DNA from 4 places in the Bradyrhizobium sp. CCBAU 51745 genome. Region 3 is predicted to be linked to each of the others. Evidence: predicted binding sites of a transcription regulator. Region 3 holds the regulator's gene; each other region holds the start of a gene.
The links. Region 3 encodes PhoB, which activates phosphate uptake and scavenging genes when phosphate is short. Its sites were predicted from a motif close to TGTCATNNANCTGTCAT; they were not measured.
Positions count from the first base shown of each region.

Region 1 (7,702 bases), on a different contig from region 3:
CAACCCAACCAAGGGCTACGGATTCATCAAGCCGAACGGCGGCGACAAGGACGTGTTCGTCCACATCTCGGCGGTCGAGCGTGCCGGACTTTCTACCCTTAACGAAAACCAGGTCGTTGAATACGACCTCGTGGAGAACCGCGGCAAGACATCCGCGGAGAACCTCAAGGTTTCCTGATTTCTCTCGAAGATATCAGCGAGAGATCATGACGATGCCCCCGGCTCTGCCGGGGGCATTTGTTTGGGGCGACGAAACGCGAGTGCGCGTCAGGTCGCCACCGGCGCAATCAAGAAATTCTCTGACGCCCCACTCCCCGCGGTCTTGCAGACGTCGCCCTCGATCCTGACCTTGCCGGTCGCAAGCAGGCTCAGCGCCGCGGGATAGATGCGGTGCTCGACTTCGAGGATGCGCTCGGACAGGGTGTCGGCCGTGTCGTGATCGCTGACGGGCACCGCGCCTTGCATCACGATCGGGCCGGCGTCGGTCTCGGGGACCACGAAATGGACTGTCGCGCCAGACAGTTTGACGCCGGCGCGCAAGGCTTGGCCGTGCGGGTCGAGGCCGGGGAATGACGGCAATAGCGACGGATGGATGTTGAGCATCCGCCCGTACCACGCCCTGGCGAACTCGGCCGTGAACAGGCGCATGAAGCCGCCGAGGCAGATCAGCTCGATGCCGTGCTGATCGAGCGCGGCCTGCAGCGCTTTCTCGAACCCGGCGCGATCCTTGCCGAACGGCTTGCTTTCGATCACCAACGTTGTCACGCCGGCCGCCTTGGCCCGTTCGAGCCCGAGCGCGTCAGCCTTGTTCGAGACGACGAGTGAGATCTCCGCCGGGAAATCCGCGGCGCTGGCTGCCTTGATCAGCGCCGACATGTTGGAGCCGCGGCCTGAGATCAGGATGGCGACGCGCCGTTTCATCGCAGCGGCAGTCATCACAGTGCCAGGTCGAGGTGGCCGTTATAGACGACGCGGTGCTCGCCCTCGGCCGGGATCACGGTGCCGAGCTGAGCTACGGTCTCGCCGGCATCAGTGAAGACCCGCACCACCTCATCGACCCTCTCGGGCTCGACAATCGCGACCATGCCGATGCCGCAGTTGAAGGTCCGGAGCATTTCGAGCTCCGCGATGCCGGCTTGGGCGGCCAGCCATTTGAACACCGGCAGCACCGGCAGGCGTGCCAGATCAATGCCGACGCCAAGATTTGCAGGCAGCACGCGCGGAATGTTGTCGGTGAAACCGCCGCCGGTGATATGGGCAAGGCCCTTCACTGCACCGGTCTCGCGGATCGCCCTCAGGCAGGATTTGACGTAGAGCCTCGTCGGCGTCAGTAGCGCGCCGCCGAGCGTCATAACAGGGGCAAATGGCGCCTGCGCCTCGAAGCCGAGGCCGGACTGTTCCACGATCTTGCGCACCAGCGAGAAGCCGTTGGAATGCACGCCCGACGAGGCAAGACCGATCACGGCATCGCCCGCGGCGATGTCCTTGCGCGGCAATAGCGTGCCGCGCTCGGCCGCGCCGACGGCAAATCCGCCGAGGTCGTAGTCGCCGTCCTTGTAGAGGCCGGGCATCTCCGCGGTCTCGCCGCCGATCAGGGCGCAGCCGGACTCGCGGCAGCCCTCGGCGACGCCTGCCACGATGGCGGCGGTGGCCTCCGGGTCGAGCTTGCCACAAGCGAAATAGTCGAGGAAGAACAGCGGCTCGGCGCCCTGCACCACGAGGTCGTTGACGCTCATGGCGACGAGGTCGATGCCGACCCCGCCATGCAGGCCGGTCTCGATCGCGATCTTGACCTTGGTGCCGACACCGTCAGTGGCCGCAACCAGGACGGGGTCCTTGAAGCCGGCCGCCTTGAGGTCGAACAGGCCGCCGAATCCGCCGATCTCGGCATCCGCGCCCGGCCGGGCGGTGGCGCGCACCATCGGCTTGATCAGGTCGACCAGGCGGTTGCCCGCGTCGATATCGACGCCTGAATCGGCGTAAGTGAGGCCGTTTTTGCGGTCGGTCATGCCCGATTTCCAGTGGGTTTGCGGCTGGTTACGTCGAATTCCGGGGATGCGCAATGGCAAGCGTGGCGCCCCGCCCTATACTATGTAGAGATATCAACCGGTTCAGCCTCTTAGAGGTCGGATTCAAGGTCAGGTCGGGTGCCGGGAAGCGCCGTGTGAGTATTCCAAACATTATTACCCTGGGCCGCATCATGCTGGTCCCGATCATCGTTTGGGCCATCGTGTCGAGCCAAATGGAGGTGGCGTTCGCCGTCTTCCTGATCGCAGGCATCAGCGACGCCGTCGACGGCTTTTTGGCCAAGCGCTTCAACATGACCAGCGAGCTCGGCGCCCTGCTCGATCCGCTGGCCGACAAGGCGCTGCTGGTGTCGATCTACCTGTCGCTCGGCATCTGGGGCGACATCCCGCGCTGGATCGTGATCCTGGTGGTATCCCGCGACATCATGATCGTCACTGCGGTGATCGTGTCCTGGCTATTCGACAAGCCGGTCGAGATGAGGCCGTCGAAAGTATCCAAGCTAAACACAGCGGCACAGGTCGCGTATGCGGCGCTGGTGCTGGCCGCCCTCGCCTTCGGCTTCAGGTCGTCGCCGTATGATATAATCCTGATGGGGCTCGTCACGGTGTTCACCCTGTCCTCGGTGTCGCTCTATCTCGTGGAGTGGCTGCGGCACATGAGCACGATCGAAGCCAAATGAGAGGGGTGCGGCCCAGCAAAAGGCCAACTCCCGATCGAATAAGTCCATTCTCGTCAGACATAAGTCCATTCTCGTCAGACAATGCCGGCGCGCCGGTAAGGAGCAAAGCAAGCGTGGCAGGCCGCGTTCATCCCCGACAATTGGCGTTTTCGCTTCCACATGCGGAGAGCCTCAGCCGGGACAATTTCCTCGAGGGCCCAGCCAATGCCGCCGGTCTTGCCCTGATCGACAGCTGGCCGGAATGGCCCAACCGGATCATGTGGCTCGCCGGCCCGGAAGGCTCGGGCAAAAGCCATCTCGCCGCGATCTGGGCCGAGGAATCAGGCGCCCGCTCGACCACAGCCGGCGCCCTGAGTGCCGCCGCCGTCCCCGGCGCGCTTGCGACCGGCGCGCTGGTCGTTGAGGATCTCAAGGCTGGTGATTTTGACGAGCGTGCTCTCTTCCATCTGATGAACCTGGCCCGCGAGGACGGCGCCTATGTGCTGTTCACCGGTCGCGAGGCGCCCGCGGCGGTGGAGGTCGAGCTCCGCGACCTGCGCTCCCGGCTGCGGACGATCCCCGTGATTTCGCTCGCGCCACCGGATGACCAGCTGTTCCGCGGCCTGATCGTCAAGTTCTGTGCCGATCGCCAGCTCACCGTGGACGAGGCTGTCGTGAGCTACCTTGCGACCCGGCTGGAGCGCTCCTCGGCCGCCGCACGGCGCGCGGTGGAACAGCTCGACAGCGAGGCGCTGCGGCTCGGCCGTCCCGTCACAAGGGCGCTGGCCGCCGAGCTGCTTCGGGACGCCTGAGCGCCGGGCCCGCTTGACGCGGCGCGGCGCGGCGGCGGAACATCAATGTCATCGAAACGTCATCGCATTAACACATGCTCCGGCCGGTTTTGCGCATAAGTCGCAAATTGGGGCGAAATGGATGGACCGACTTCTCATGGATTCCGCGCAAGCTGTTGAAACAAAGGAGAAAGCCACGGAAACCGGGGGCTTGCCGGCGATCGCCTCAAGCCCCGAGCGATTCATCAATCGCGAGTTGTCCTGGCTGCATTTCAACCGTCGCGTCCTGGAGGAATCGGTCAACCCCAGCCACCCCATGCTGGAGCGGGTGCGATTCCTGTCGATCTCAGCCAATAACCTCGACGAGTTCTTCATGGTCCGCGTCGCCGGCATCAAGGCGCAGGTCCGCGAGGGCATTGCCGAGCGTGCCCCTGACGGGCTGACCCCGTCCGAGCAGCTGGCGCTGATCAACCGCACGGTTTCGCAACTTGCCAGTGATCAGCAGGCGATCTGGCGTGAGTTGCGCGGCACGCTGGCCGACGTCGGCATCGCGCTGGTCGACGGTAAGGACGTCACCAAGGCGGAGCGAACCTGGCTCGAGGAGTATTTCCTCAACAACGTGTTCCCGCTGCTGACGCCGCTGGCGATCGATCCGGCCCACCCCTTCCCGTTCATCCCGAGCCTCGGCTTCACCATCGCACTCCAGCTGACGCGCGAGGCTGATGGCAAGCCGATGAACGCGCTGATCCGCATGCCCGGCAAGATCGACCGCTTCATCCGCCTGCCGGCCGAGAGCAAGGTCCGCCTGATCTCGCTGGAGCAGGCCACCAGCCTGTTCATCAACCGCCTGTTCCCCGGCTACAGTCTCCACGGCCAGGGCGCCTTCCGCATCATCCGCGACTCCGAGCTCGAAATCGAGGAAGAAGCCGAAGACCTCGTCCGCCTGTTCGAGACCGCGCTGAAGCGGCGTCGCCGCGGATCGGTGATCCGGCTTGAGATCGACGCCAAGATGCCGGAAGAACTGCGCAACTTCGTGCAGCACGCGCTGTCGGCGGCCGACGACGAGGTATTCCTGGTCGACGGCGTGCTTGCCATGAACGAGCTGTCGCAACTCACCCGGCTCGACCGGCCTGATCTCGAATTCACCCCTTACGTGCCGCGCCATCCCGAGCGCGTGCGCGAGCATGGCGGCGATATCTTCGCGGCTATCAGACAAAAGGACCTGATCGTCCATCATCCTTACGAATCCTTCGACGTGGTGGTGCAATTTCTCCAACAGGCCGCGCGCGATCCCGACGTCGTCGCGATCAAGCAGACGCTCTACCGCACCTCCAACAACTCGCCGATCGTGCGCGCGCTCGCCGAAGCTGCCGAAGCCGGCAAGTCCGTCACCGCGCTGATCGAGTTGAAGGCGCGCTTCGACGAAGAAGCCAACATCCGCTGGGCGCGCGACCTCGAACGGGCCGGCGTGCAAGTCGTCTACGGCTTCCTCGAATTGAAGACGCACGCCAAGCTCTCGATGGTGGTGCGCCGCGAGGGCGGCAGCCTCACCACTTACGTCCATACCGGCACCGGCAACTATCATCCGGTCACCGCGCGTATTTATACCGACCTGTCCTACTTCACCTCGGAACCAACCATCGGCCGCGACGCCGCGCGCGTGTTCAACTTCATCACCGGCTACGCCGCGCCGAGTGATCTGGAAAAGATGGCGGTGTCGCCGCTGACCTTGCGCAAGCGCATCATCGAGCACATCCAGGGCGAGACCGAGCACGCCCGTCACGGCAAGCCCGGCGCGGTCTGGATGAAGATGAATGCGCTCGTCGATCCTGATATCATCGATGCGCTTTATGAAGCCTCACAGGCCGGCGTGCAGGTCGAGCTCGTGGTCCGCGGTATCTGCTGCCTGCGCCCCGGCATTCCCGGCCTGTCGGAGAATATCCGCGTCAAGTCCATCATCGGACGATTCCTGGAACACGGCCGAATCTATTGCTTCGGCATGGGCCAGGGCCTGCCGAGCGCGAAAGCGGCTGTGTATATCTCGTCGGCGGATATGATGCCGCGCAACCTCGACCGCCGGGTCGAGGTGCTGTGTCCGCTGCAAAATCCGACGGTGCATCAGCAGGTTCTCGAACAGATCATGGTCGCCAATCTCAAGGACAACGAGCAGAGCTGGCAATTGTTGCCGGACGGGTCCTCAACGCGTATGAAGGCCGCGAAGGGCGAAGAGCCTTTCAACGTGCACAATTACTTCATGACAAATCCGAGTCTGTCTGGCCGTGGAAAGTCGCTCAAGGAATCCTCGCCGCGCCGTCTCACGCGCCGGAACGAACGCCATCAGTCCTGACCGGAGATCCTCGCCTTGAAACGGCCGCGCAAGCGTGGCGCTAGCGTCGCGGTCATCGACATCGGCTCCAACTCGGTTCGTCTCGTCGTCTACGAGGCGCTGGCGCGGAGCCTGATTCCGATCTTCAATGAAAAGACGCTGTGCGGCCTCGGGCGCGAGGTGCAGAGCACGGGCCTGCTCGCGCCTGACGCCGTCGACAAGGCGCTGACGTCGCTGAAGCGCTTTCGCGCGCTGTGCCGCGTGATGCAGGTCGGCCGCGTGTTCGCGATCGCGACCGCCGCCTGCCGCGATGCTTCCAACGGCCCCGACTTCATCGCAAAAGCCGAGCGCATCTGCGCCGTGAAGATCGAGATCCTCTCGGGACCGCGCGAAGCAAAGCTGTCGGCGCTCGGTGTGATCTCCGGTATTCACCGTCCCGACGGCATCGTGGGCGATCTCGGCGGCGGCTCGCTCGAACTGATCGACGTACGCGGCAACAGCGTGCGCAGCGGCGTGACGCTGCCGCTCGGCGGCCTCGCGCTCCAGGACCTCGCGCACAAATCGCTGAAGCGCGCCGATCGCATCGTGCGCGAGGCGATTGACGAGGTCGACCAGCTCGCCACCGGTCGCGGCCGCACCTTCTACGCCGTCGGCGGCACCTGGCGCGCGCTTGCGCGCATCCACATCATCCAGAGCGGCTATCCGCTGCAGGTGATGCACGGCTATTCCATACAAGCGGCCGAGGCGCTCGATTTTGCCCGCCGACTGCGGCGCCTCGCCGCCGCCAACATGCTCGCCGACATCGAGGTCGTCGCGGATGCGCGGCGCCCGCTCCTCACCTACGCAGCACTCGTGCTCGAGCACATCATCCGCGTTGCTAAGCCGAAGACCATCGTGTTCTCGACCTTCGGCGTGCGCGAAGGCCTGCTGCACGAGAAGCTGCCGGAGTCCGAGCGCAACAAGGACGGGCTGATCTGCGCGGCGGAGGAGCTCAACCAGCTGCTGTCGCGCTCGGCCAAGCACGCCCGTGAGCTGATCGCCTGGACCGATCACCTCGCGCGCGTGGTGAAGCTGCGCGAGACCGAGGAAGACCGTCGCCTGCGCCATACTGCCTGCCTTCTGTCCGACATCGGCTGGCGCGTCCATCCCGATCATCGCGGCGAGCAGACGCTGAGCCTCGTGGTCAACGCCAATTTCGGAGCGATCGACCATCGCGAGCGCGCCTTCATCGGCCTGTCGGTATTCTATCGCTATGCTGGCCTCAGCGAAGAGAACCAGCCGCCGCTGACCGTGCAGGAATTGCTGACGCCGGCCCAGCTCGAGCGCGCCCGCCTGCTTGGCGCGGCCTTCCGCGTCGCGCATCTGATCTCGGCGGCGCGCCCGGGCGTACTGCCCGCCACGCATTTCCGCAGCCATGGGCGCAAGCTGATGCTGGTGTTCGAGCACAGGTTAGGTGATCTCGTCGCCGACCGCGTCGGCAGCCGCTTCAAGCAGCTCGCCCGCCTGATCGGACGATCGGGGTCGATCGTGCGGCGGTAGATTTCACTCGGCAGACGCCTTTCTTACTCGGCAGACGCCTTGGCATGCGCCTCGGAGGCTTCGAGCGCAGCGGCATGCAGGCTGCGCCGGCGCCAGATCGCGCCGACCAGCAGCACGACGACGACGCCGAGGGCGGCGCAGAGATATTCAGCGCCATCTCCGCCGTGGGCGAATTGCGGCGGGATATGCAGAGTGCCGAGCATCCGGTCCAGCGAGGCGCCGAACGGACCTTCGGAGAGCGAATGCAGCTTCGGCTCTACCCCGGGATCGGTCGCGATCACCTCGCCGGCGATCCAGCCGAGCAGCGCCGCGCCGGCCCACACCAGGATCGGCAGTTTTGCGAGCAGTGCCATGATCAGC
Region 1 covers NZ_LBJP01000008.1:34,373-42,074, reverse strand. Annotated here, with positions in the region: gene XH98_RS10890 (cold-shock protein) at 1-178, shown strand, start outside; gene purN (phosphoribosylglycinamide formyltransferase) at 268-921, opposite strand; gene purM (phosphoribosylformylglycinamidine cyclo-ligase) at 936-2,009, opposite strand; gene XH98_RS10875 (CDP-alcohol phosphatidyltransferase family protein) at 2,165-2,707, shown strand; gene XH98_RS10870 (DnaA ATPase domain-containing protein) at 2,821-3,498, shown strand; gene XH98_RS10865 (RNA degradosome polyphosphate kinase) at 3,635-5,824, shown strand; gene ppx (exopolyphosphatase) at 5,840-7,342, shown strand; gene XH98_RS10855 (TerC family protein) at 7,366-7,702, opposite strand, start outside.
Region 1: the regulator PhoB is predicted to act here: its motif matches at 3,545-3,561, upstream of XH98_RS10865 (RNA degradosome polyphosphate kinase).

Region 2 (7,702 bases), on a different contig from region 3:
AGCTGTCCGGCGGCGAGCAGCAGATGCTTGCGATCGCGCGCATCCTGCGCACGGGCGCAAGCTTTCTGATGCTGGATGAGCCGACCGAAGGCCTGGCACCCGTCATTATCCAGCAGATCGGTCACACCATTGCGCGGCTCAAGAAGGAAGGCTTCACGATCCTTCTGGTCGAGCAGAACTTCCGCTTCGCGTCCACCGTCGCCGACCGTTATTATGTGGTCGAGCACGGCAAGATCATTGACGGATTTTCCAATTCGGAGCTTGCCGCCAACATGGACAAGCTCCACGCCTATCTCGGTGTTTAGGGCATGATCAGGAAGTGCGTAGCGTTCTCCGAAGAGACCATGCTGAAGCCGAAGAACTGCCAACGAGAAAATTCAAAAAGGAAAGTTGCATGAAGACCAGGTCGATTGCGTCATTGCTGCTGACCACCGCGCTCACCTTCGCCGCAGCAGGCGAAGCGTCCGCGCAGGACAAGGCCGTCAAGATCGGCGCGCTGTCCGATCAGTCCGGCCTGTACGCCGACCTCGGCGGCCCCGGCTCGACGCTCGCCGCGCAGATGGCAGTTGAGGATTCCGGCCTCGCCGCGAAGGGCTGGAAGATCGACGTGATCTCGGGCGATCACCAGAACAAGCCGGACATCGGCACCGCGATCGCGCGGCAGTGGTTCGACGTCGACAAGGTCGACGTCATCGTCGACGTGCCGAATTCGGGCGTGGCGCTCGCCGTCAACAACGTCGTCAAGGAAAAGAACGGCGTCTACATCAATTCCGGTGCGGCGACCTCGGACCTCACCAACGCGCAGTGCTCGCCGAACACCGTGCACTGGACCTACGACACCTACATGCTCGCCCACACCACGGGCCAGGCGCTGGTGAAGGCCGGTGGCGACACCTGGTTCTTCCTGACCGCGGACTACGCCTTCGGTGCGGCGCTGGAGCGCGATACCACCTCGGTCGTCACCGCCAATGGCGGCAAGGTGGTCGGCGGGGTCAAGCATCCGCTCAACACGCCGGACTTCTCCTCGTTCCTGCTCCAGGCGCAGGCCTCCAAGGCCAAGATCATCGGCCTTGCCAATGCCGGCGGTGATACCACCAACACGATCAAGCAGGCTGCCGAGTTCGGTATCGGCAAGGGCGGCCAGAAGCTCGCAGCGCTGCTGCTGTTCCTCACCGACGTCAAGGCGCTTGGTCTGGAGACCGCGCAGGGCCTGAACTTCACCGAGACGTTCTACTGGGACATGGACGACAAGACCCGCGCCTTCTCCAAGCGCTTTGCCGCAAAGATGAAGAACAGCGCTCCGCCGACCATGGTGCAGGCAGGCGTCTATGCCGGCGTACGCCACTATCTCAAGGCGCTGGAGGCGCTTGGCGGTAATCCGCATGACGGCGTCAAGGTCGTCGAGAAGATGAAGTCGATGCCGACCGAGGACGATCTGTTCGGCAAGGGCGAGATCCAGCCCAACGGCCGCACCATCCACAACGCCTATCTGTTCGAGGTGAAGAAGCCCTCCGAGTCCAAGGGACCGTGGGACTTCTACAAGCTCGTCGGCACGGTGTCGGGCGATCAGGCCTTCACGCCGCTCTCCGAGAGCAAGTGCGCGCTGCTCAAGAAGTAAGACCAACAGCTCGCCGGCCGTAAGCCGGCGGGCGCTACTTTGGGAACGCCGAAGGGACCGGGTGCGAGATCGATGCAGGCTCTTTACGCACAGCTACTGGTGGGACTGATCAACGGCTCGTTCTACGCGCTGCTCAGTCTCGGGCTTGCCGTGATCTTCGGCATGCTCAACATCATCAATTTCGCCCACGGCGCGCTCTACATGATGGGCGCCTTCGTCGCCTATTTCCTGCTGAACATCGGCGGCATCAGTTACTGGTGGGCGCTGCTGCTGGCGCCGGTCATCGTCGGCATCTTCGGCATGATCCTGGAACGGACCATGCTGCAGTGGTTGACCGGGCTCGATCACCTCTACGGCCTGCTGCTGACCTTCGGCATCGCGCTGATCGTGCAGGGCGTGTTCCAGAACTATTTCGGCTCCTCCGGCCTGCCTTACGCCATTCCGGACCAGCTCAAGGGCGGCATGAATCTCGGCTTCATGTTCCTACCCGTTTATCGCGGCTGGGTCGTCATCTTCTCGCTGGTGGTGTGTCTGGCCACCTGGTTCCTGATCGAGAAGACGCGGCTTGGCGCTTACCTGCGCGCCGCAACCGAAAATCCGACGCTGGTCCGCGCCTTCGGCATCAACGTGCCGCGCATGATCACGCTCACCTACGGCCTCGGCGTCGGCCTTGCCGCGCTCGCCGGCGTGCTCTCGGCGCCGATCAACCAGGTGCGGCCGCTGATGGGCGCCGACCTCATCATCGTTGTGTTTGCGGTGGTGGTGATCGGCGGCATGGGATCGATCATGGGCTCCATCATCACCGGTTTTGCGCTCGGTGTGATCGAGGGCCTGACCAAGTATTTTTACCCCGAGGCCTCCAACACCGTCGTGTTCGTGCTGATGGTGCTTGTGCTCCTGGTGAAGCCAACGGGATTGACGGGAAGGGCAGCCTGACATGACAGCCTTGACGGACGATACACTGCGGGTCACGCCGCGCGCCATGCGTGACGAGATGGTCTTGTTCGCGGTGATGGCGCTGCTGCTGGCTGCGGTGCCGTTTACGGGCGTGTATCCGTTCTTCGTGATGCAGGCGCTGTGCTTTGCGCTGCTCGCCTGCGCTTTCAACCTGTTGATCGGCTACGGCGGCTTGCTGTCCTTCGGACACGCGATGTTCCTCGGCACCGCCGGATATTGCAGCGCGCACGCCCTGAAGGTGTGGGCACTGCCGCCGGAACTCGGCATCCTCGTCGGCATTGTCGCGGCCTTCGCGCTCTCGCTCGTCACGGGCTATATCTCGATCCGCCGCCAGGGCATCTACTTCTCGATGATCACGCTGGCGCTGTCGCAACTGCTGTATTTCATCTACCTCCAGGCGCCGTTCACCCATGGCGAGGACGGCATCCAGGGCATCCCGCAGGGGCACATGTTCGGCGTGCTCGATTTGTCCAAGCCGACCGTGCTCTACTATGTCGTGCTGGTCGGCTTCCTCGCCGGCTTCCTGCTGATCTACCGCATCATCAACTCGCCCTTCGGCGAGGTCCTGAAGTCGATCCGCGAGAACGAGCCGCGTGCGATCTCACTGGGCTATCGGACCGACCAGTACAAGTTCCTGGCGTTCGTCCTGTCGGGGACGCTGGCGGGTTTCGCCGGTGCACTGAAAGTGTTCGTGGCGCAGAACGCCTCGCTCACCGACGTGCACTGGTCGATGTCCGGCGAGGTCGTGCTGATGACGCTTGTCGGCGGTCTCGGGACCATTTTCGGTCCCGTGGTCGGCGCCTTCGTCATCATCGCCATGCAGCAATATCTGGCCGGCTTCGGCCAGTGGGTGACGGTGATCCAAGGCTCGATCTTCGTGATCTGCGTGCTCACCTTCCGCCGTGGCGTCATCGGCGAAATCGCGCATTACTTTCGGAGATCTCTCTAAGATACTGATATAACATAAGTTTTCATGTGGAAGTAAATCCGGTGGATGATCCCGCCTGGCGGGCGTGAGATGACACGCGCACGAGGCGAAAATGGTCTATGACGGTTGCGTGACGGTCCGCCCGGACCGGGTCATTTGCACCAGGTAGACTATCCCCATGATGCGTTGGTTTCGCGCTTTCCTGCCCAAGGAAGAACGGTTCTTCGACCTGTTCGACCGCCATGCCCAGACCGTTATCCAGGGCGCCATCGCGCTCCAGGGCGTGCTGAACGGCGGCGAGGAGACGCCGGTCTATTGCCAGCGCGTCAGCCAGTTCGAGAACGATGCCGACAACATCACCCGCGAGGTGCTGACGGCGGTGCGCCGCACCTTCATTACGCCGTTCGACCGGGGCGACATCAAGAACCTCATTACCTCGCTGGACGATGCCATCGACCAGATGCAGCAAACGGCCAAGGCCGTGATGCTGTTCGAGGTCCGCATCTTCGAGCCGCCGATGCGCGAGATCGGCGCGCTGCTGATCGAATGCGCCAATCTGGTCGGCCGCGCGCTGCCGCTGATGCAGCAGATCGGCAAGAACGTGGCAATGCTGACCGCGATCACGGAGGAACTGACCAAGCTCGAGGGCCGTGTCGACGATCTCCACGACATCGGCCTGAAGGAGCTGTTCCTCAAGCATCGCACCGGTAACGCGATGGATTTCATCGTCGGCGTCGAGATTTATGATCACCTTGAAAAAGTGGCCGATCGCTTCGACGATGTCGCGAACGAGATCAACAGCATCGTCATTGAGCAAGTGTAGCGCATGATCCGGAAAAGTGTGCAGCGGTTTTCCTTCGCGACAAACGCGGAATGCGTTTGCGCGGAGATCATGTGCAAAGCTTAGAGCAGGGGCCGCGCCGTGGATGCTGCCGTCTTGGGCCCTCTGGGTCTTCCCGTCCTGGTCGGACTGATCGCCGTCGCGCTGCTGTTCGACTTCCTGAACGGCCTGCACGACGCCGCCAATTCGATCGCGACCATCGTCTCGACCCGGGTGCTGCGGCCGCAATTCGCGGTGTTTTGGGCCGCGTTTTTCAATTTCGTCGCCTTCATGGTGTTCGGCCTGCACGTCGCCCAAACCATCGGTACCGGCATCATCGATCCCGCCATCGTCGACGCCCAGGTGATCTTTGCGGCGCTGGTCGGCGCCATTGTCTGGAATCTCGTGACCTGGGGGCTCGGCATTCCCTCCTCGTCCTCGCATGCGCTGATCGGCGGCCTTGTCGGCGGCGGCATGGCCAAGGCGGGAATCTCGGCGGCGGTGTGGAGCGGTCTGTCCAAGGCCGTGCTTGCGATCGTGCTATCGCCGCTGGTGGGCTTTCTGCTCGCAATGATGTTGGTCGCGGTCGTGTCATGGCTCTCGGTACGCTCGACGCCGTTCGCGGTCGACCGCGCCTTCCGCATTCTGCAATTCGCCTCGGCCTCGCTCTATTCGCTCGGCCACGGCGGCAATGACGCGCAGAAGACGATGGGCATCATCGCCGTGCTGCTGTATTCGCAGGGTCAACTCGGCAGCGAATTCTCGGTGCCGTTCTGGGTGGTGCTGTCCTGCCAGGCCGCGATGGCTCTCGGCACGCTGATGGGCGGCTGGCGTATCGTCCGCACCATGGGCTTGCGCATCACCAAGCTGACGCCGATGCAGGGCTTTTGCGCCGAGACTGGCGGCGCGGCGACGCTGTTCATGGCGACGTTCCTCGGCGTGCCGGTCTCGACCACCCACACCATCACCGGCGCCATCGTCGGCGTCGGTGCAGCGCGCCGCGTCTCGGCGGTGCGCTGGAACGTGGCGAGCTCGATCGTCTATGCCTGGGTCATCACGATCCCGGCCTCAGCCGTCGTCGCGGCACTGAGCTGGTGGGCGGTCCAGCTCTTCAAGTAACGAGCTTCAGCCCGGCGATGCCCGCCACGATCAGCCCGATGCTGCCGAGGCGAAGCGCCGTGGCCGGCTCGCCGAACAGGAAGATGCCAAGCGTTGCCGTGCCGACCGCGCCGATGCCGGTCCAGACCGCATAGGCAGTTCCAACGGGCAGCGACTTCAGGGCGATGCCGAGCAGGATCACGCTGCCGGCCATGGCCGCGAGCGTGATGACGGAGGGAACCAATCTGGTAAAACCCTCGGTGTATTTGAGGCCGATCGCCCAGGTGATCTCGAGAAGACCGGCGACGAACAGGATGCTCCAGGCCATGACGACCCTCCATTCACGGCAGGGCCGTCCCCGCTAGGCTGATGAGCAGGAAGGCCGTCCTCCCCCAAACCAATTTGGCCAGGGCCGATATGGGGCTGGCCGAAGGGCTGCGCAATCACCACATCAGGCTTGATCCGGGCCATTTTCCCTGCCAAACGCTCCCGCCATGTCCGACATTGCCGCCACCGCAGCCGAATCGCCGGCCCGTTCCCCGCTTGCCGCTGAAGTATCGCGGCGGCGCACCTTTGCGATCATCTCGCATCCGGACGCCGGTAAGACCACGCTGACCGAAAAGCTGCTGCTGTTTGGCGGCGCCATTAATCTCGCCGGCCAGGTCAAGGCCAAGGGTGAGCGCCGCAACACCCGCTCGGACTGGATGAAGATTGAGCGCGAGCGCGGCATCTCGGTCGTGACCTCGGTCATGACCTTCGAGTTCGAGGGCCTCGTGTTCAACCTGCTGGACACGCCAGGCCACGAAGACTTTTCGGAAGACACCTACCGTACGCTCACCGCGGTGGATTCCGCGGTCATGGTGATCGACGCCGCCAAAGGCATCGAGGCGCGGACGCGAAAACTGTTCGAGGTCTGTCGCCTTCGCGATATCCCGATCATCACCTTCATCAACAAGATGGATCGCGAGAGCCGCGACGTGTTCGAGCTGCTCGACGAGATCGAGAAGACGCTGGCGCTCGACACCACGCCGATGACCTGGCCGGTCGGCCGGGGACGCGACTTCCTCGGTACCTATGACGTCATCAACGGCGGTGTGCGTCTGCTCGAAGGCGGGGGCGCCAAGACTGGCGCTGCGCAGCAGATCGAGATTGCCGAGCTCGCCAAGCTCAACGCCAATCTCGATGCGTCTGCGGTGAAGGAGGAGCTTGAGCTCGTCACCGAGGCCTCGAAGCCGTTCGAGCTCGAGGCATTCCGCGAGGGCCATCTGACGCCGGTCTATTTCGGCAGCGCGCTGCGCAATTTCGGCGTCGGCGACCTGCTCGAAGGTCTTGGCAAGTTCGCTCCCGAGCCACGCGCGCAGGACAGCGACCAGCGCAAGGTCGAGGCGACCGATCCGCGCATGAGCGCCTTCGTGTTCAAGATCCAGGCGAACATGGATCCGAACCACCGCGACCGCATCGCGTTCGCGCGCCTCTGCTCCGGCAAGCTCAGTCGCGGTATGAAGGCAAAGCTGGTACGCACCGGCAAGAGCATGCCGCTGTCGAGCCCGCAATTCTTCTTTGCCCAGGACCGTTCGGTGGCGGACGAGGCCTTTGCCGGCGACGTCGTCGGCATTCCCAATCACGGCACGCTGCGCATCGGCGATACGCTGACCGAAGGCGAGGACTTCAATTTCGTCGGCGTGCCGAGCTTCGCACCCGAAATCGTTCGCCGCGTCCGTCTCACCGACGCGATGAAGGCGAAGAAGCTGAAGGAAGCGCTTCAGCAGATGTCGGAAGAGGGCGTCGTGCAGGTGTTCCGTCCGCGCGACGGCGCACCGGCGCTGGTCGGGGTGGTCGGCGCGCTGCAGCTCGACGTGCTCAAGGCGCGGTTGGAGGCGGAATATTCATTGCCGGTCGAGTTCGAGGTCAGCGAGTTCCAGCTCGCGCGCTGGGTCTCCTCGGAGGATCGCAAGAAACTCGACGCCTTCATCGCCGCCAATACCTCCAGCATCGCCGATGACGTCGACGGCGATCCCGTGTACCTCGCCCGGAACGAGTTCTATCTCGGCTACACCAAGGAGCGTGCCGAGGGCATCGAGTTCACCAACGTCAAGGACGTCAAGAAGAAGGGGTAGGGTGCTCCTGCGCCCACCGCCGCGGGGGGACACACACTGCGCAGCCACACCCTCCGCTGTCATGCCCCGGCTTGACCGGGGCATCCAGTAGGCCGCAGCCCATCGATTCAATCACTGCCGTCTCGGAGTACTGGGTCGCCCGGTCGAGCCGGACGACGACAGCG
Region 2 covers NZ_LBJP01000091.1:329,695-337,396, forward strand. Annotated here, with positions in the region: gene XH98_RS34430 (ABC transporter ATP-binding protein) at 1-305, shown strand, start outside; gene XH98_RS34435 (ABC transporter substrate-binding protein) at 395-1,618, shown strand; gene XH98_RS34440 (branched-chain amino acid ABC transporter permease) at 1,691-2,554, shown strand; gene XH98_RS34445 (branched-chain amino acid ABC transporter permease) at 2,556-3,524, shown strand; gene XH98_RS34450 (DUF47 domain-containing protein) at 3,682-4,326, shown strand; gene XH98_RS34455 (inorganic phosphate transporter) at 4,426-5,442, shown strand; gene sugE (quaternary ammonium compound efflux SMR transporter SugE) at 5,435-5,749, opposite strand; gene XH98_RS34465 (peptide chain release factor 3) at 5,916-7,538, shown strand.
Region 2: the regulator PhoB is predicted to act here: its motif matches at 3,623-3,639, upstream of XH98_RS34450 (DUF47 domain-containing protein).

Region 3 (7,702 bases):
TGCCGAACGCGCTGCGCGAGGCCGCCTCCGCGCTCGGCCTGCCGCGCTCGCTGGTGATCAAGCGGATCGCCTATCGTGCGGCCCGCTCCGGCCTCATCACCGGCGTGCTGCTCGCCACCGCCCGCGTCGCCGGCGAAACCGCGCCGCTGCTCTTCACCGCGCTGTCGAACCAGTTCTTCAGCCTCGGCCTGAACAAGACCATGGCGAACCTGCCCGTCACCATCAACAATTTCGTCCAGAGCCCTTACGCCTATTGGAAGCAGCTCGCCTGGAGCGGTGCGCTGTTGATCACGCTCACCGTGCTTGCCCTGAACATTGGCGCCCGCATCCTCGGTGCCGAGAGGACCGCAAAATGACCGACTTGTCCGTATCCGTGAGCTCCAACGCGCACCTCGCCTCGCAGCAGCCGCTGCCGGAAGCTCCGGCCAAGGTGACGGTGCGCAACCTCAACTTCTATTACGGCGAGCACCAGGCGTTGAAGAACATCAATCTGACGCTCGGCACCAACCGCGTCACCGCCTTCATCGGCCCGTCCGGTTGCGGCAAGTCGACCCTGTTGCGCATCTTCAACCGGATGTATGACCTCTATCCGGGCCAACGCGTCACCGGTCAGCTGATGCTGGACCAGACCAACATCCTCGACCCCAAGCTGGATCTCAACCTGCTGCGCGCCCGCGTCGGCATGGTGTTCCAGAAGCCGACGCCGTTCCCGATGACGATCTACGAGAACATCGCCTTCGGCATCCGCCTCTATGAGAAGATCTCGAAGTCCGAGATGGACGACCGCGTCGAGAAGGCGCTGCGCGGCGGCGCGCTGTGGAACGAGGTCAAGGACAAGCTCAACGCCTCCGGCCTGTCGCTCTCGGGCGGCCAGCAGCAGCGCCTCTGCATCGCCCGCACCGTCGCGGTGCGGCCTGAAGTGATCCTGTTCGACGAACCCTGCTCGGCGCTCGATCCGATCTCGACCGCCAAGGTCGAGGAGCTGATCCAGGAACTGTCCGAGAACTACACCATCGCGATCGTCACCCACAACATGCAGCAGGCGGCCCGCGTCTCCGACAAGACCGCCTTCATGTATCTCGGCGAGCTGATCGAGTTCGACGACACCAGCAAGATCTTCACGTCGCCGTCGGACCGGCGCACGCAGGATTACATCACCGGCCGGTTCGGCTGAGGAGACAGGACATGGCTTCCGAACATACCGCAAAAGCCTTCGACACCGACCTTCAGGAGCTCACCCGCCTGGTCGCCGAGATGGGCGGCATCGCCGAGCGCATGATCGTCGATTCCGTCGATGCGCTGATCCGCCGCGACGTCGCGCTGGGCCAGCGCGTCGTCACCATCGATGCCGAGCTCGACGCGCTGCAGAAGAAGATCGAGGAGCGCGCCGTGCTGACCATCGCGCGCCGCCAGCCGATGGCGGTGGACTTGCGCGAAATCGTCGGCGCCATGCGGGTTGCGACCGACCTCGAGCGCATCGGCGACCTCGCCAAGAACATGGGCAAGCGCGTCGCGGCGCTGGAGACGGATTTCCATCCGCTCAAGCTGTTCCGCGGCCTCGAGCACATGACCGACCTCGTGCAGCAGCAGGTCAAGTCGGTGCTGGACGCCTATGCCGCGCACGATCTGCCGGCAGCGATGGCGGTGTGGAAGGGCGACGAGGAAGTCGATGCCATCTGCACCTCGCTGTTCCGCGAGCTCCTAACCTACATGATGGAGGATCCGCGCAACATCTCGTTCTGCATCCATCTGATGTTCTGCGCCAAGAACATCGAGCGGATCGGCGACCACGCCACCAACATCGCCGAGACCGTGTTCTACATGATCGAAGGCCAGGCCATCACCGACAAGCGGCCGAAGGGCGACATGACGACGTTCGCCACGACGGTCCCGAACACCTGATTACGCAAGGAGCGACGAGCCCATGGGCGCACGCATTATGGTGGTTGAGGACGAGGAAGCTCTGACCGAGCTTCTCCGCTACAACCTCGAAGGCGACGGCTATGACGTGGAGACGGTGATGCGCGGCGACGACGCCGACACCCGCCTCAAGGAGCACATCCCCGATCTGATCGTGCTCGACTGGATGTTGCCGGGCCTGTCCGGGATCGAGCTGTGCCGCCGGTTGCGGACGCGATCCGACACCAAGCAGCTGCCGATCATCATGCTCACCGCGCGCGGCGAGGAGAGCGAGCGTGTCAGGGGCCTTGCCACAGGCGCCGACGATTACATCGTCAAGCCGTTCTCGGTGCCCGAGCTGCTCGCGCGGGTGAAGGGCCTGCTGCGGCGCGCCAGCCCCGAGCGGCTCGCGACCGTGCTCGCCTTCGGCGACATCGAGCTCGATCGCGAGAAGCGCCGCGTGGCGCGCTCGGGCCGGCCGATCGATCTCGGACCGACCGAATATCGCCTGCTGGAGTTCTTCCTGGAGCATCCCGGCCGGGTGTTCTCGCGCGAGCAGTTGCTCGACAGCGTCTGGGGCCGCGACATCTATATCGACGAACGCACCGTCGATGTGCATATCGGCCGCCTGCGCAAGCTGCTCAATCTCGGCCGCGAGCAGGACCCGATCCGCACCGTCCGCGGCGCGGGCTACGCGCTCGACGATCGCTTCGCGAAGGCTGAGCAGACCTCAAGCTAAGCTGCCCGCCAGCAAACAAAAAAAAGCGCGCCAGGTGGCGCGCTTTTTTTCGTCCCGGCCTGTACCGCGACGATGTCGTCTGAACCAAGTACTCAGCGCGTGCCCGGCTTCGCCGGCGCCCGCCGGCGATCCGCCGCCGGCTGATACGCCACGCGCGAGTGCTGGGCGCAGTAGGGCAGGCCGGAGAGCGCCTTGCCGCCGCAGAAGAAGAAATCCGGGCTTGAGGGATCGCCGACCGGCCAGTGGCAGGTAGCCTCGTTCAATTCGAGCAACGAGAGCCGCTGGCTCATCGGCACAACGTTGTCGTAGGTAACAGGTTCAGCCTCGACCTCGATCTCGAAAGCCTGCGCCAGCGCGGTGTTGCCGCGCGCGATGGGGCGGCTCACCCGCATCATGTGCTGTGCGGGACGCGCCTTGCGCGGCCGCGGAGCTGCTGATGAGGGGCTCTTGGCGCGGCCGGACAGGCCGAGCCTGTGCACCTTGCCGATTACGGCGTTGCGGGTCACGTTTCCAAGCTCAGCGGCGATCTGGCTGGCCGAAAGTCCGGCCTCCCAGAGCTTTTTCAGCTGCTCGACGCGATCATCTGACCAGGTCAAAACCGTCATTGCATCCTTTCCTTCGCCGGCGCCAGCCATCTGTGGGGCCTCACGACGAATGCCTAAGCTTCGAAAAACCCGTGCCGCCAGAATCCCTTAAGGCTCGCCGGGCGCGCCAGATGCGCCCGAACGTTTACGCCGGTACATGAGGACTTTTGGGATCAGAACCGCTGCACGAGATGTCGTATCTGACAAGCCAAACGCTACAATATGCCGTGACTCACGCGCAAGAGTCCGCCGACTCGCTTCCACATGTTCCGTGGCGAAAATCCCGCAAAATCGCCACCGCAAGACTACGGATTCAGCGTTTCGCGAGGCTTTCCGGGCGGCATTGACACCCGTATTGCCAAGCATAAGATAGTCGCACGTGCCGCCCTTAAAAGGCGGCACGTTTCGTTTTCCGGGCCAAATGACGCGCTGCGCCATGCGTGTTCAGGCCGTCCGAAACATCCGAAGTGACCACCAAAGAGATCGTCATGACCAACAGCGCAGCGCCGCATTTGCTCCCCGTTTTCGCCAGGGCCGATATCGGTTTTGAGCGCGGTGAAGGCGTCTGGTTGATCGCAACCAATGGCGATCGCTATCTCGATTTCACCTCGGGCGTCGCGGTCAACGCACTCGGCCATGCCCATCCGGCGCTGGTCAAGGCGCTGCAGGAGCAGGCCACGAAACTCTGGCACATGTCGAACCTGTTCCAGAGCCCTGACGGCGAGAAGCTCGCTGCGCGTCTTTGCAATGAGAGCTTTGCCGACTTCGTGTTCTTCTGTAATTCCGGCGCCGAGGCGCTGGAGGGCGTGATCAAGCTGGTCCGCCATCATCACTTCTCCAAGGGCCATCCGGAGCGCTATCGCATCATCACCTTCGAGGGCGCCTTCCACGGCCGCACGCTCGCGACGCTGGCCGCGACGGGATCGGCAAAATATCTCGAAGGCTTCGGTCCGCCGATGGACGGCTTCGACCAGATCCCGCATGGCGACATCGAGGCCGTGAAGAAGGCGATCGGCCCGCATACCGCCGGCATCCTGATCGAGCCGATCCAGGGCGAGGGCGGTGTGCGTCCGGCGACATCAGCCTTCCTCAAGGCGCTCCGCCAGCTCTGCGACGAGAAAGGCTTGCTGCTGGCCTTCGACGAGGTGCAGACCGGCATGGGCCGCACCGGCGATCTCTTCGCCCATCGCCGCACCGGCGTCACACCCGACGCGATGTCGCTGGCGAAAGCGCTCGGCGGCGGTTTTCCGATCGGTGCGATCCTGGCGACTGCAGATGCGGCCGCCGGCATGGGCCCCGGCTCGCACGGCTCGACCTTCGGCGGCAATCCGCTGGCGATCGCGGCCGCGAACGCCGTGCTCGACGTCATGCTCAAGCCCGGCTTCTTCGACCACGTGCAGAAGATGTCGCTGCTGCTCAAGCAGAAGCTCGCCTCCGTGATCGACCGTCATCCCGATATCGTCAGCGAAATCCGCGGTGAGGGGCTTTTGATCGGCATCAAGGCCGTGGTGCCATCAGGCGATCTGGTCGCAGCCTTGCGCAACGAGAAGCTGCTTACCGTCGGCGCCGGCGACAATGTCGTGCGCTTCCTGCCGCCCTTGATCGTCACCGAGGCGGAAATCGAGGAGAGCATCGTCAGGCTCGAGCGCGCCTGCACGGCGCTGTCAGGCAACAAGCGGGCGGCAAGCTGATGAGCAAGGCACCCAAGCACTTCCTCGATATCAACGAGCTGCCGCTGTCGGAGCTCAAGAGCATGCTCGCGGCCTCCTCCGCCATGAAGGCGAAGCAGAAGGCGCATCAGCCGGTGCGGCCGCTCGAAGGCAAGACGCTGGCGATGATCTTCGAGCGTCCGTCGACCCGCACGCGCGTCTCGTTCGACGTCGCCATGCGCCAGCTCGGCGGCGAGCCCATCATGCTCACCGGTGCCGAGATGCAGCTCGGCCGCGGCGAGACCATTGCCGACACCGCGCGCGTGCTGTCGCGCTATGTCGACGCCATCATGATCCGCATCCTCAATCACGAGGCGCTGCTGGAGCTCGCGGCGAACGCGACCGTGCCCGTCATCAACGGCCTGACGCGGCGCTCACATCCGTGCCAGGTGATGGCCGACCTCATGACCTATGAGGAGCATCGCGGCCCGATCGAGGGCCGCACCGTGGCCTGGACCGGCGACGACAACAACGTGCTGGCGTCCTGGGCCCATGCCGCCGAACGCTTCAAGTTCAAGCTCAATGTCGCAACGCCGCCGGAGCTTGCTCCGAAGAAGGTGATGCGCGACTTCATCAAGGCGACGGGCGCGTCGATCGTGCTCGGCACCGATCCCGAGGCCGCCGTGAAGGGCGCAGATTGCGTCGTCACCGACACCTGGGTGTCGATGGGCGACAAGGAAGGTGAGCACCGTCACAACGTGCTCAAGCCCTACCAGGTCAATGCCAAGCTGATGTCGCTGGCCAAGCCCGATGCGCTGTTCATGCACTGCCTGCCCGCCCATCGCGGCGAGGAGGTCACCGACGAGGTGATCGACGGTCCGCAGTCAGTGGTGTTCGACGAGGCCGAAAACCGCCTGCACGCGCAGAAGGGCATTTTGGCCTGGTGTTTTGACGCGGTGAAGTAGGCTCACTTGTAGCCCGGATGGAGCGCAGCGAAATCCGGGCTTCTCAACGCGGAAAGACTTCCCCGGATTGCGCTGCGCTCCATCCGGGCTACGCGCCCCGCCATTCTGAGCACCGAATGCGGGGGCCCTTCCATTTCCGCCCTCCGACCCCAGATAAAGCGCCATGGTTTCCCAATCCCCCGACATGAAAACCAGGCCCGAAAGCCCGGTTCGCGCGCCTTCCGCAGTTCCCGTCGATGACGCCGTGCTGCCCTACGAGGTCGATGCGCTCGATGTGCGCGGCCGTCTGGTGCGGCTTGGCCCGGCGCTCGACGACATCCTGACCAAGCATGATTATCCCGCACCGGTCGGCAAGTTGCTCGGCGAAGCCATCGTGCTGACGACGCTGCTCGGCTCGGCGCTCAAATTCGAGGGCCGCTTCATCCTGCAGGCCCAGACCGACGGGCCGGTGTCATTCCTGGTGGTCGACTATCAGGCGCCCGATCGCCTGCGCGCCTATGCGCGCTTCGATGCCGAGCGCCTCGGTGATGCCAAGGAACCTGGAATGAATTCCGGCACGCTGCTCGGCCGCGGTCATCTCGCCATGACCATCGACCAGGGGCCCGATATGAGCCGTTACCAGGGCCTTGTCGCGCTCGACGGCGGCAGCCTGGAAGACGCCGCCCACGAATATTTCCTGCGCTCCGAGCAGATCCCGACGCGCGTGCGCCTTGCGGTCGGCGAGGAGTGGCGCTCGAGCGACGGCGGCAAGCACCGCTGGCGCGCCGGCGGCATGCTGATGCAGTTTTTGCCAAAGGCGCCGGAGCGCGCGCGGCAGGCCGATCTGCATCCCGGCGATGCGCCCGAGGGCCTTGAGGCTCACAGCGTCGCCGAAGACGATGCCTGGGTCGAGGCGCGCTCGCTGATCGAGACCGTCGAGGACGTCGAGTTGATCGATCCCGATCTCTCCGGTGAACGGCTGCTCTACCGCCTGTTCCACGAGCGCGGCGTGCGCGTGTTCAATCCGCTGGTCCTGAAAGCGCAATGCTCCTGCTCGCGCAACGCGGTCGCGTCCATGCTGAAGAGCTTCTCGCCTGACGATCGCAGCGCCATGGTCAAGGACGACAAGGTCGTCGTGACCTGCGAGTTCTGTAGCTCGGTGTACGAGTTCACGCCGGATGAAGCGGGCGTGGAAGACGCGTAACGAGCTCTTGTAGGGTGGGCAAAGGCGCTCTTGCGCCGTGCCCACGGATCTCCCGATGACAACGAAAGACGTGGGCACGGTGCTTTGCGCCTTTGCCCACCCTACGGCACTGTCACCCGCCTCTAGTTCAACACCCGCTTGTTGTCGGGGCTGTCCAGCGAGAACGTCGGCACGTCGATCTCGAAGCGCTCGCCGGTTTCGCTCACCATCAGGTAGCGGCCGGTCATGAAGCCGGAGGCGGTGGAGAGTGGCACGCCCGAGGTGTATTCGAAGCGTTCGCCGGGGGCGAGCACGGGCTGCTCGCCGATCACGCCCTCGCCCTTGACCTCCTGCTGCCGCCCGGTGGCATCGGTGATGATCCAGTGCCGCGTCTTGAGCTGCACGGTTTCGTCGCCCGAATTGGTGATCACGATGGTGTAGGACCAAAAATACCGCGAGCGGTCGGCCGAGGACTGTTCCGGAACAAAGTTCGGCTCGACGGTCACTTCGATCTGGCGGGTCACGGCGCGGTACATGGCTGCCATCATAACGAAAACCCGGCCAGGAACCAAACGCCGCACGCGGCCTTGGCGACATCGTCCCGCCCGAATTCACGAAGAAGTACACCCCAGATGTGATCCGGCCGCTTTGCGAGGCGGCGACCGGCCCGGTACACTCCTGAAACGTCGCGATTTGCGGAAGGG
Region 3 covers NZ_LBJP01000007.1:427,694-435,395, reverse strand. Annotated here, with positions in the region: gene pstA (phosphate ABC transporter permease PstA) at 1-356, shown strand, start outside; gene pstB (phosphate ABC transporter ATP-binding protein PstB) at 353-1,174, shown strand; gene phoU (phosphate signaling complex protein PhoU) at 1,186-1,902, shown strand; gene phoB (phosphate regulon transcriptional regulator PhoB) at 1,925-2,638, shown strand; gene XH98_RS09300 (GcrA family cell cycle regulator) at 2,731-3,243, opposite strand; gene XH98_RS09295 (aspartate aminotransferase family protein) at 3,711-4,913, shown strand; gene argF (ornithine carbamoyltransferase) at 4,913-5,836, shown strand; gene XH98_RS09285 (Hsp33 family molecular chaperone) at 6,000-7,019, shown strand; gene apaG (Co2+/Mg2+ efflux protein ApaG) at 7,142-7,534, opposite strand.

Region 4 (7,702 bases), on a different contig from region 3:
CAATCGGTGCGAAACAAGAGGCGACGCTCGGCCTCGCCGAGCGAGGCGAGATCGCGGGTGACGCCGTCGCGCATCCGATAGAATACCTGCCCGTCGCTCGCTGCGAGCTGGCCCGACAGCATTTGCAGCAATGTCGACTTGCCGGAGCCGGATTCGCCGACGATCGCCAACACCTCGCCCGGATAGAGCGCGAACGACACGTCACGGCAGGCGGCGATGCGGCCGTAGGACTTGCTGAGGGAGTTTGCGATCAGCAACGGCTGATCGGCTTCCTGAATATCCTGATCAGCCATTGGATGCCTCCGGCGCCTTGTCCTTGTAGGGCGCAGCGCTCAGGGCACCGTGATGGCCGGCGGCCTGACGGCCCTCGCAATAGTCGGTGTCGGAGCAGACGAACATGCGGCTGCCCTTGTCATCGGTGACGATCTCGTCGAGATAAGAGTCTTCGGCGCCGCACAGCGCGCAGGGCGCGTTGAAACGATACGGCTCGAACGGGTGATCCTCGAAATCGAGCGACACCACCTGAGTGTAAGGCGGGATCGCGTAGATGCGCTTCTCGCGGCCGGCGCCGAACAATTGCAAGGCCGGGCAATTGTCCATCTTCGGATTGTCGAATTTCGGCGTCGGCGACGGGTCCATCACGTAGCGCGCGTTCACCTTGACCGGATAGGCGTAGGCAGTCGCGATGTGACCGAAGCGGGCGATGTCCTCATAAAGCTTCACATGCATCAGGCCATATTCGGCGAGTGCGTGCATGCGGCGGGTCTCGGTCTCGCGCGGCTCGAGGAAGCGCAGCGGCTCAGGAATCGGCACCTGATAGACCAGCACCTGCTTTTCGTGCAGCGCGGTCTCCGGGATGCGGTGACGGGTCTGGATCACGGTGGCATCAAGGGTCGACGTCGTGATGGCGACGCCCGCGGTCCTGGCGAAGAATTTGCGGATCGAGATCGCGTTGGTGGTGTCGTCCGAGCCCTGGTCGATCACCTTCAGCACGTCCTCCGGCCCCAGGATCGCGGCGGTCACCTGCACGCCGCCGGTGCCCCAGCCATAGGGCATCGGCATCTCGCGGCTGGCGAACGGCACCTGATAACCGGGAATCGCGATCGCCTTCAGGATGGCGCGGCGAATCATCCGCTTGGTTTGCTCGTCCAGATAAGCGAAGTTGTAGGCGGGCGCGTTCATTCCGCGGCCTCCTTCATGGCATCGGCCGTATTGGCCTCGGCGGAAGCTGCGGCAAATTCCTTGCGCAGCTTGCGCAAGAGGCCAAGCTCGGACTGGAAGTCGACGTAATGCGGCAGCTTCAGATGCTCGACGAATCCGGTCGCCTGCACGTTGTCCGAATGCGACAACACGAATTCTTCATCTTGCGCCGGGGCGAGGGCCTCTTCTCCGAGCTCGCGGGCACGCAGCGCCCGATCGACAAGCGCCATCGACATCGTCTTGCGCTCGCTCTGGCCGAAGGCGAGGCCATAGCCGCGGGTGAAACACGGCGCTTCGGCTGCCGAGCCCTTGAACTGGTTGACCATCTGACATTCGGTCAGTTCGATCGAACCAAGCGGCACGGCGAAGCCGACGTCTTCGGCTGTGAATTCGACCTCGACCTCGCCGAAGCGGATCTCGCCGGCGAAGGGGTGGTTGCGGCCGTAACCGCGTTGGGTGGAGTAGCCCATCGCCAGCAAGAAGCCTTCGTCGCCGCGCGCGAGATTCTGCAGGCGCAGGTCGCGGTCCGCCGGAAAGTTCAGCGGCTCCCGCGTGAGATCGCCGACGCTGGCGCCATCTTCGGCCTGTGGCGAGGATTCGATCAGCCCGTCGCGGCCGAGAATGTCGGTCACGCGCGGCGTCGGCGCCGTTGAGGCTTCGGCCACGGCCGGCGCTTCCGGCACAAAACCCTGGGCGAGCGAGGGATCGAGCAGGCGATGCGTGTAGTCGAAGGTCGGCCCGAGGATCTGGCCGCCGGGAATGTCCTTGAAGGTCGAGGACACCCGCCGCTGCACCCGCATCGCGCCAGTGTCGACCGGCTCGCTGGCGCCGAAGCGCGGCAGGGTGGCGCGGAAGGCCCGGACCAGGAAGATCGCCTCGATCAGATCGCCGCGCGCCTGCTTGATCGCGAGAGCCGCGAGTTCGCGGTCATAGAGCGAGCCCTCGCTCATGACGCGATCGACGGCGAGGCCAAGCTGCTCGGAGATCTGGTCGAGCGAGATTTCCGCGACGTTTTGATCGCCGCGCCTGGCATTGGCGAGCAGGCGATGGGCGTTCTCGATGGCGCGTTCGCCGCCTTTGACTGCGACATACATGCCCCTAGCCTCCCTTGCTCGCGACGCGCGTGGTGCGCGGGATCGCGACCACGGCATCATCGGCGACCAGCACCAAATCGATGCCGCGCGGAAACAGCGTCTCGTTGAAGCGCAGCTGCTCGAACAGGTCGAAGGGCTTGAACGACGCCTCAAGCGTCGCGACGCAGTCGATGCCGGGACCGCGGAGCTCGAAGTTTTGTCCTGCGTCCAGGCTCTCGACCTGAATGATCACGGTGGTCGAACGATCCGGGTATTCGTTGGTGCCGAGCGCGAACCGCGCAAGATTGGGCAGCAACACGCCGTCGCTGATCAGCGCGAAGGCTGCGATCGACGAATCCTGCACCACCGGCGCACCGGTGTGAAACTTGAGCCATTTCAGGACGTCGGTGCTCTCGGCCATGCGCGCATCGAGCCATAGCGGCGTGTCGTGATCGAACAGCGTCAGCGCAATCGCGGCGGTGCCGCGCATCATCGTATCGGGCGTTCCCGCAATCGGCACGATGCGCTGGACCGTGCCGGGCCGTGCCATTGCGTCCATGACCGAGCGAAAGGTCGATTGCGCCGACAACACCTTGTCGGCGAATCCCGGCGGCAGTTCCGCAATCGTTGTCATGGCCTCACCCTTCACCGCGCACCATGGTATAGAAATCAACCTTGGTCGCAGCGGTCTCTTCGGCCTGCTGCTTGCGTCTGACCATAAGCTGCTCACGCAACGGAGCGATTACGTCGCGCTCGACGGCGGCGCCGAAATCGCGCGACTGCACCAGCGCGTCGCACAGCGCGATCAACCGCGCCTTCTCACTGTTGCGCCCGAGTGTGTAGCCGAAGCCGACCTCGCCGCTGGCAAGCCGCACCGCAGCGCGCGACACGGTCGCCTCACCGAGATTGAACGGCGCGCCATCGCCGCCGACTCGGCCGCGCAGCATCACCAGGCCGTTCTCCGGTTCGCGCAAATCCTGATGGCCGGGCAATGGAATCGTGCGGAGGCAAGCGGCGATCTCGCCCGCCTCCGCGTGCGCCAGCACGGCCATGGCGGCCTTGCGCTGGGCTTGCTGGGTATTGTGCTGGGTCACCGAATCCACCGGCCTTCCACCAAACTTGCCGAATTGAAGTTGTCTATGATAATAGACAACTTCATACGGAAACGCCATGACTGTTTCGTGACAAGCGTGTGATTTTAGGGCTAGGCTGATCGCCGAGATGAGCATGCAGGACACCGCTTCCTCGGGCGTCGCGCTGTGGCGCCTCGTTGCCGACGGCATCGAGCGCGGCATCGCCGACGGCCGCTTTGCCGCCGGCGACAAATTGCCGGGCGAGATGGAGATCGCCGAAACCTATCGCGTCAACCGCCACACCGTGCGGCGCGCGCTCGCAGCCCTTGCCGAACGCGGCATCGTGCGCGCCGAGCGCGGCAGCGGAACCTATGTCGAGGCGCAGAAGCTGGCTTATCCCTTGCGCTCGCGCACGCGCTTCTCGGAGATCGTCGGCGCCGAGGGCCGCGAGCCGCATGGCCGGCTGATCGAGGCGTCAGAGGATGCCGCAACGCGCGAGCTTGCACGGGAATTGGGCGTGAAGACCGGCGCGCCGCTGGTGCGGATCGAAGCCATCCGCCTCGCCGACCGCACGCCGATCTGCGTCTCCACCACCTGGCTGTCGGCGGAGCGATTTCCGGGCGCCGGCACGGTGTTCTCAGCCACGCGCTCGATGACGAAGATGCTCGAGCACTACGGGATCCGCGACTACCGCCGCGGCGCCACCAGGATCACCGCCGGCATCGTCGATGCGACCGATGCCGCGCGGCTCGATCTGCCGCTGGGACGGCCGATCCTGGTGGTCGACGCGACCGACCTCGATCTCGAGGGCAAGCCGCTGGTGACGAAGCATTCGCGCTTTGCCGCAGAGCGGGTGGAGTTTTTGGTGGAGCCGTAGGGGGAGCTCGCTCTCTCCAGGAAAACGGAGCGTAGGGTGGGCAAAGGCGCTCTTGCGCCGTGCCCACGTCTTTCTCGATCGCTAGAGATGGTGGGCACGCTTTGCTTTGCCCACCCTAAAGCAGCGGTGCTCAGGCCACCGCCCGCTTACCAATGATCGCAAAGCGCAGCTTGCCCGAGATGAAATCGATTCCCGCGACGGCGACCAGGATCATCAGGATCAGGAACGACACCTTCTGCCATTCCAGCACGCGGATCTGCTCGGCGAGCTGGAGGCCGATGCCGCCGGCGCCGACGATGCCGATGATGGTGGCCGAGCGCGTGTTCGATTCGATGAAATACAGCACCTGGCCGGCGATGACGGGCAGCACCTGCGGCATCAGGCCGAAGCGGATCTCGTGCAGCGCGCCGCCGCCGGAGGCGCGGATGCCCTCGACCTGCTTCTGATCGGCGCCTTCGATCGCCTCCGAGAACAGCTTTCCGAACGCACCGAAATCCGCCACGGCAATCGCGAGAACGCCGGCGAACGGGCCGAGCCCGACCACGTTGATCCACACCAGCGCCCAGATCAGCGTATCGACGCCGCGGATCGAATCCAGGAACCGCCGCACCGGGAAACGGACGATGTTAGGGACGATATTGCGGGCCGCAAGCAGGCTGACGGGCAGCGCCAGCAAGGCGGCCAGCGTGGTGCCGAGCAGCGCGATCGACAGCGTCTCGCCCAGCGCTTTGAGATAGAGCGGGAGCGACGATCCGGGATCGGGCGGCATCATCATCATGCTGATCCAGCCGAGCTGGCTTAGGCCCGAGATGAAACGCGCCGGCGAGAAATCGAGATCGACCAGGCCGAACACGAAGATCGCAAGAGCCGCGATGAGCATCGCCGGCGTCGCCAGGCGTGCCGATACCGGACGGTCGAAGACGTCAGGGTAGCGCGCGCGGAGCTTCTCGGTGTTGACGTCCTGCGGCTTATTCAATTCCGCGCCTCCTTGCCAAACAGGCGGCCGCGCACCCAGCCGGTGGTGATGTCGATCAGGAACACCGTGACGATGATGGTCACGAGGATGGCGCTGACGTCGGAGTAGTAGAATTTTCGGATCGCGACGATCAGCTCCTGCCCGATGCCGCCGGCGCCGACAAAGCCCATCACCGAGGCCTCGCGCACATTGATCTCGAAACGCAGCAGCGCGTAGCTGGCGTAACCCGCCGAGACCTGCGGCAGGATCGCAAAGCGCATGCACGACACCCAGCTCGCGCCGGTGGAGCGGATGCCCTCGACCGGCTTCATGTCGGCGTTCTCGACCATCTCGGAAAACTGCTTGCCGAGCGCGCCGGTGGAATGAATCGCGATCGCGAGCACGCCCGCGACCGGACCGAGGCCGAAGGCCATGACGAAGATCAGCGCGAACACGATGCCTGGCACCGTGCGCGCGAACTCAAGCAGGCGCCGGACGGTGAAGCGCAGCCAGGGCGCGGGCGAGGTGTTCTCGGCGGAGAAGAAATTGAGCAGGAAGGCAAGAACGGCGCCGATCAGCGTGCCGACATAGGAGATCAGCAGCGTCTCGCCGAGCAGCTTCAGCCATTTGTGCAGGCCCCAGAACCACTCGCCGAGATCGGTCCAGACCCGCTGGCCGCTGTCGAGAGTGAGGATGCGATTGAAGTAGCTGACGAAGTTGCCGAAATAAGTGAAGAAGGTGCGCAAATTCACCTCGGCGCCGATCGAGGCCACGATCAGCGCGGCGACGAACAACGTGAAGCCCGCCAGCAGGCGCAGGCGCTTGCGTGCGACTGCCTCGCGATAGGCGGCGTTGAGGGCGGCGAGCTGCTGCTCGGGAAGGATCGAAACCGCAACCGTCATCGAAGGCACAGATCCATCACAAACAGATCCATCAAGAAAAGAGCCGGGTCCATCGACCCGGCTCGAGTAGCCTCGTCCCGACGAGCTCAGGACGCCTTCTTACGCAGATTATCGACAAACCTGATCAGATCGATGGTCTTGTTGTAATCGTCGTTGGCGATCGGCTCCCACGGCTTGTTCTTGCCGTCGGAGAGCTTCTTGAACGCCTCGGGATCCTTCTGTGCCGCGTCGAGGAAGGCCTTCTTGATGGCGGCCTTCATGTCCTCAGGCAGGTCGCTCAGATAGGCGTAGGGCGAGTTGATGATGAGGTCGGACTTCACGACGATGCGGAAGTCCTCCTTCTTCATCGGCGTGCCGTCGGCCGACTTCACCATGCCCTTGTTGAGCATGCGGGTCAGGTTGGAATCGTCGTCCGCGTTCCACCAGTTGGCAGCGACGTCGACGGTTCCTTGCGCGAGAGCGAGAACGGCATTCTCGTGGCTGCCGGTGAAGACGACCTTGGAGAAGTAGGCGTCGGGATCGATGCCGAGCGCGTTCAGCTTGAAGCGCGGCATGTTGTTGCCGGAAGTTGAATTCGGATCAACAAGCCCGAGATTCTTGCCCTTGAGGTCCTCGATCTTCTGGTACGGCGATTTCGCCAGCACGTAGAACACCGAGTAATAACCCTTCGAGCCGTCGGAGTTGACGTCGATGACGAACGCGTCGGTCTTGACGCCGGTAAGCCGGGCACGCGCGAACGAGGCCGGGCCGTAATAGCCGATGTGGATGTTGCCGGCGCGCTGGCCCTCGATGAGGGCGGCGTAGTCGTTGGCGACGCGCAGCGTCACCTTGACGCCGAGCTCCTTGGACAGATAGCTGATGAAGGGAGCGTAACGCTCGGTCACGCCCGAACCGTTCTCGGCCGGAATCGCGGCGAAGGTGATCTCCGGATATTTCGCCCTCCAGTCTTCGGCGGAAGCGGATCCGGCAAAGGCCAGCGCGGCGGCGCCGGCAAGAACTAATCTGCGAGTGATCATGATGCCCTCTTCATCTGATAGGAGCGGTTGACGCAAAAACTGGTCATGACGGATGCGACGCGGCTCAGGCCGCCGCAGCCGTTCCGAGTGCCGGGACCCCCTCGGGCACCGGCGCAGGCGTGCCGCCCATGACATCGGCGGCTTCGAGATCGTAGAGCTCACGCGCGACAAGGTCGGTCAGCGCGGACGGCGCGCCGTCGAACACCACTCGGCCCGCCGCCATGCCGATCAGGCGATCGCAATAGCTGCGCGCCAGATCGAGCGAATGCAGGTTGCAGAGCACGGTGATGCCGAAATGCTTGTTGATGCGCAGCAGCGCATCCATGACGATCTTGGTGTTGCGCGGATCGAGCGAGGCGATCGGCTCGTCGGCGAGGATGATGTCGGGCTGCTGCACCAGCGCCCGTGCGATCGCCACGCGCTGCTGCTGGCCGCCGGAGAGCTGATCGGCGCGCTGCGCCGCGAGCGCGGCGATGTCGAACTGTTCCAGTGCCGACATCGCCAGCGCCTTGTCCTGCTCGGGCCATACTTGCGACAGCGAGCGCCAGGCCGGCATGGTGGCAAGACGGCCCATCAGTACGTTGGTCAGCACGTCGAGCCGGCCGA
Region 4 covers NZ_LBJP01000003.1:469,733-477,434, forward strand. Annotated here, with positions in the region: gene phnK (phosphonate C-P lyase system protein PhnK) at 1-293, opposite strand, end outside; gene XH98_RS04970 (alpha-D-ribose 1-methylphosphonate 5-phosphate C-P-lyase PhnJ) at 286-1,182, opposite strand; gene XH98_RS04975 (carbon-phosphorus lyase complex subunit PhnI) at 1,179-2,294, opposite strand; gene phnH (phosphonate C-P lyase system protein PhnH) at 2,299-2,907, opposite strand; gene phnG (phosphonate C-P lyase system protein PhnG) at 2,912-3,376, opposite strand; gene phnF (phosphonate metabolism transcriptional regulator PhnF) at 3,495-4,223, shown strand; gene phnE (phosphonate ABC transporter, permease protein PhnE) at 4,354-5,199, opposite strand; gene phnE (phosphonate ABC transporter, permease protein PhnE) at 5,196-6,080, opposite strand; gene phnD (phosphonate ABC transporter substrate-binding protein) at 6,167-7,096, opposite strand; gene phnC (phosphonate ABC transporter ATP-binding protein) at 7,161-7,702, opposite strand, start outside.
Region 4: the regulator PhoB is predicted to act here: its motif matches at 3,444-3,460, upstream of phnF (phosphonate metabolism transcriptional regulator PhnF).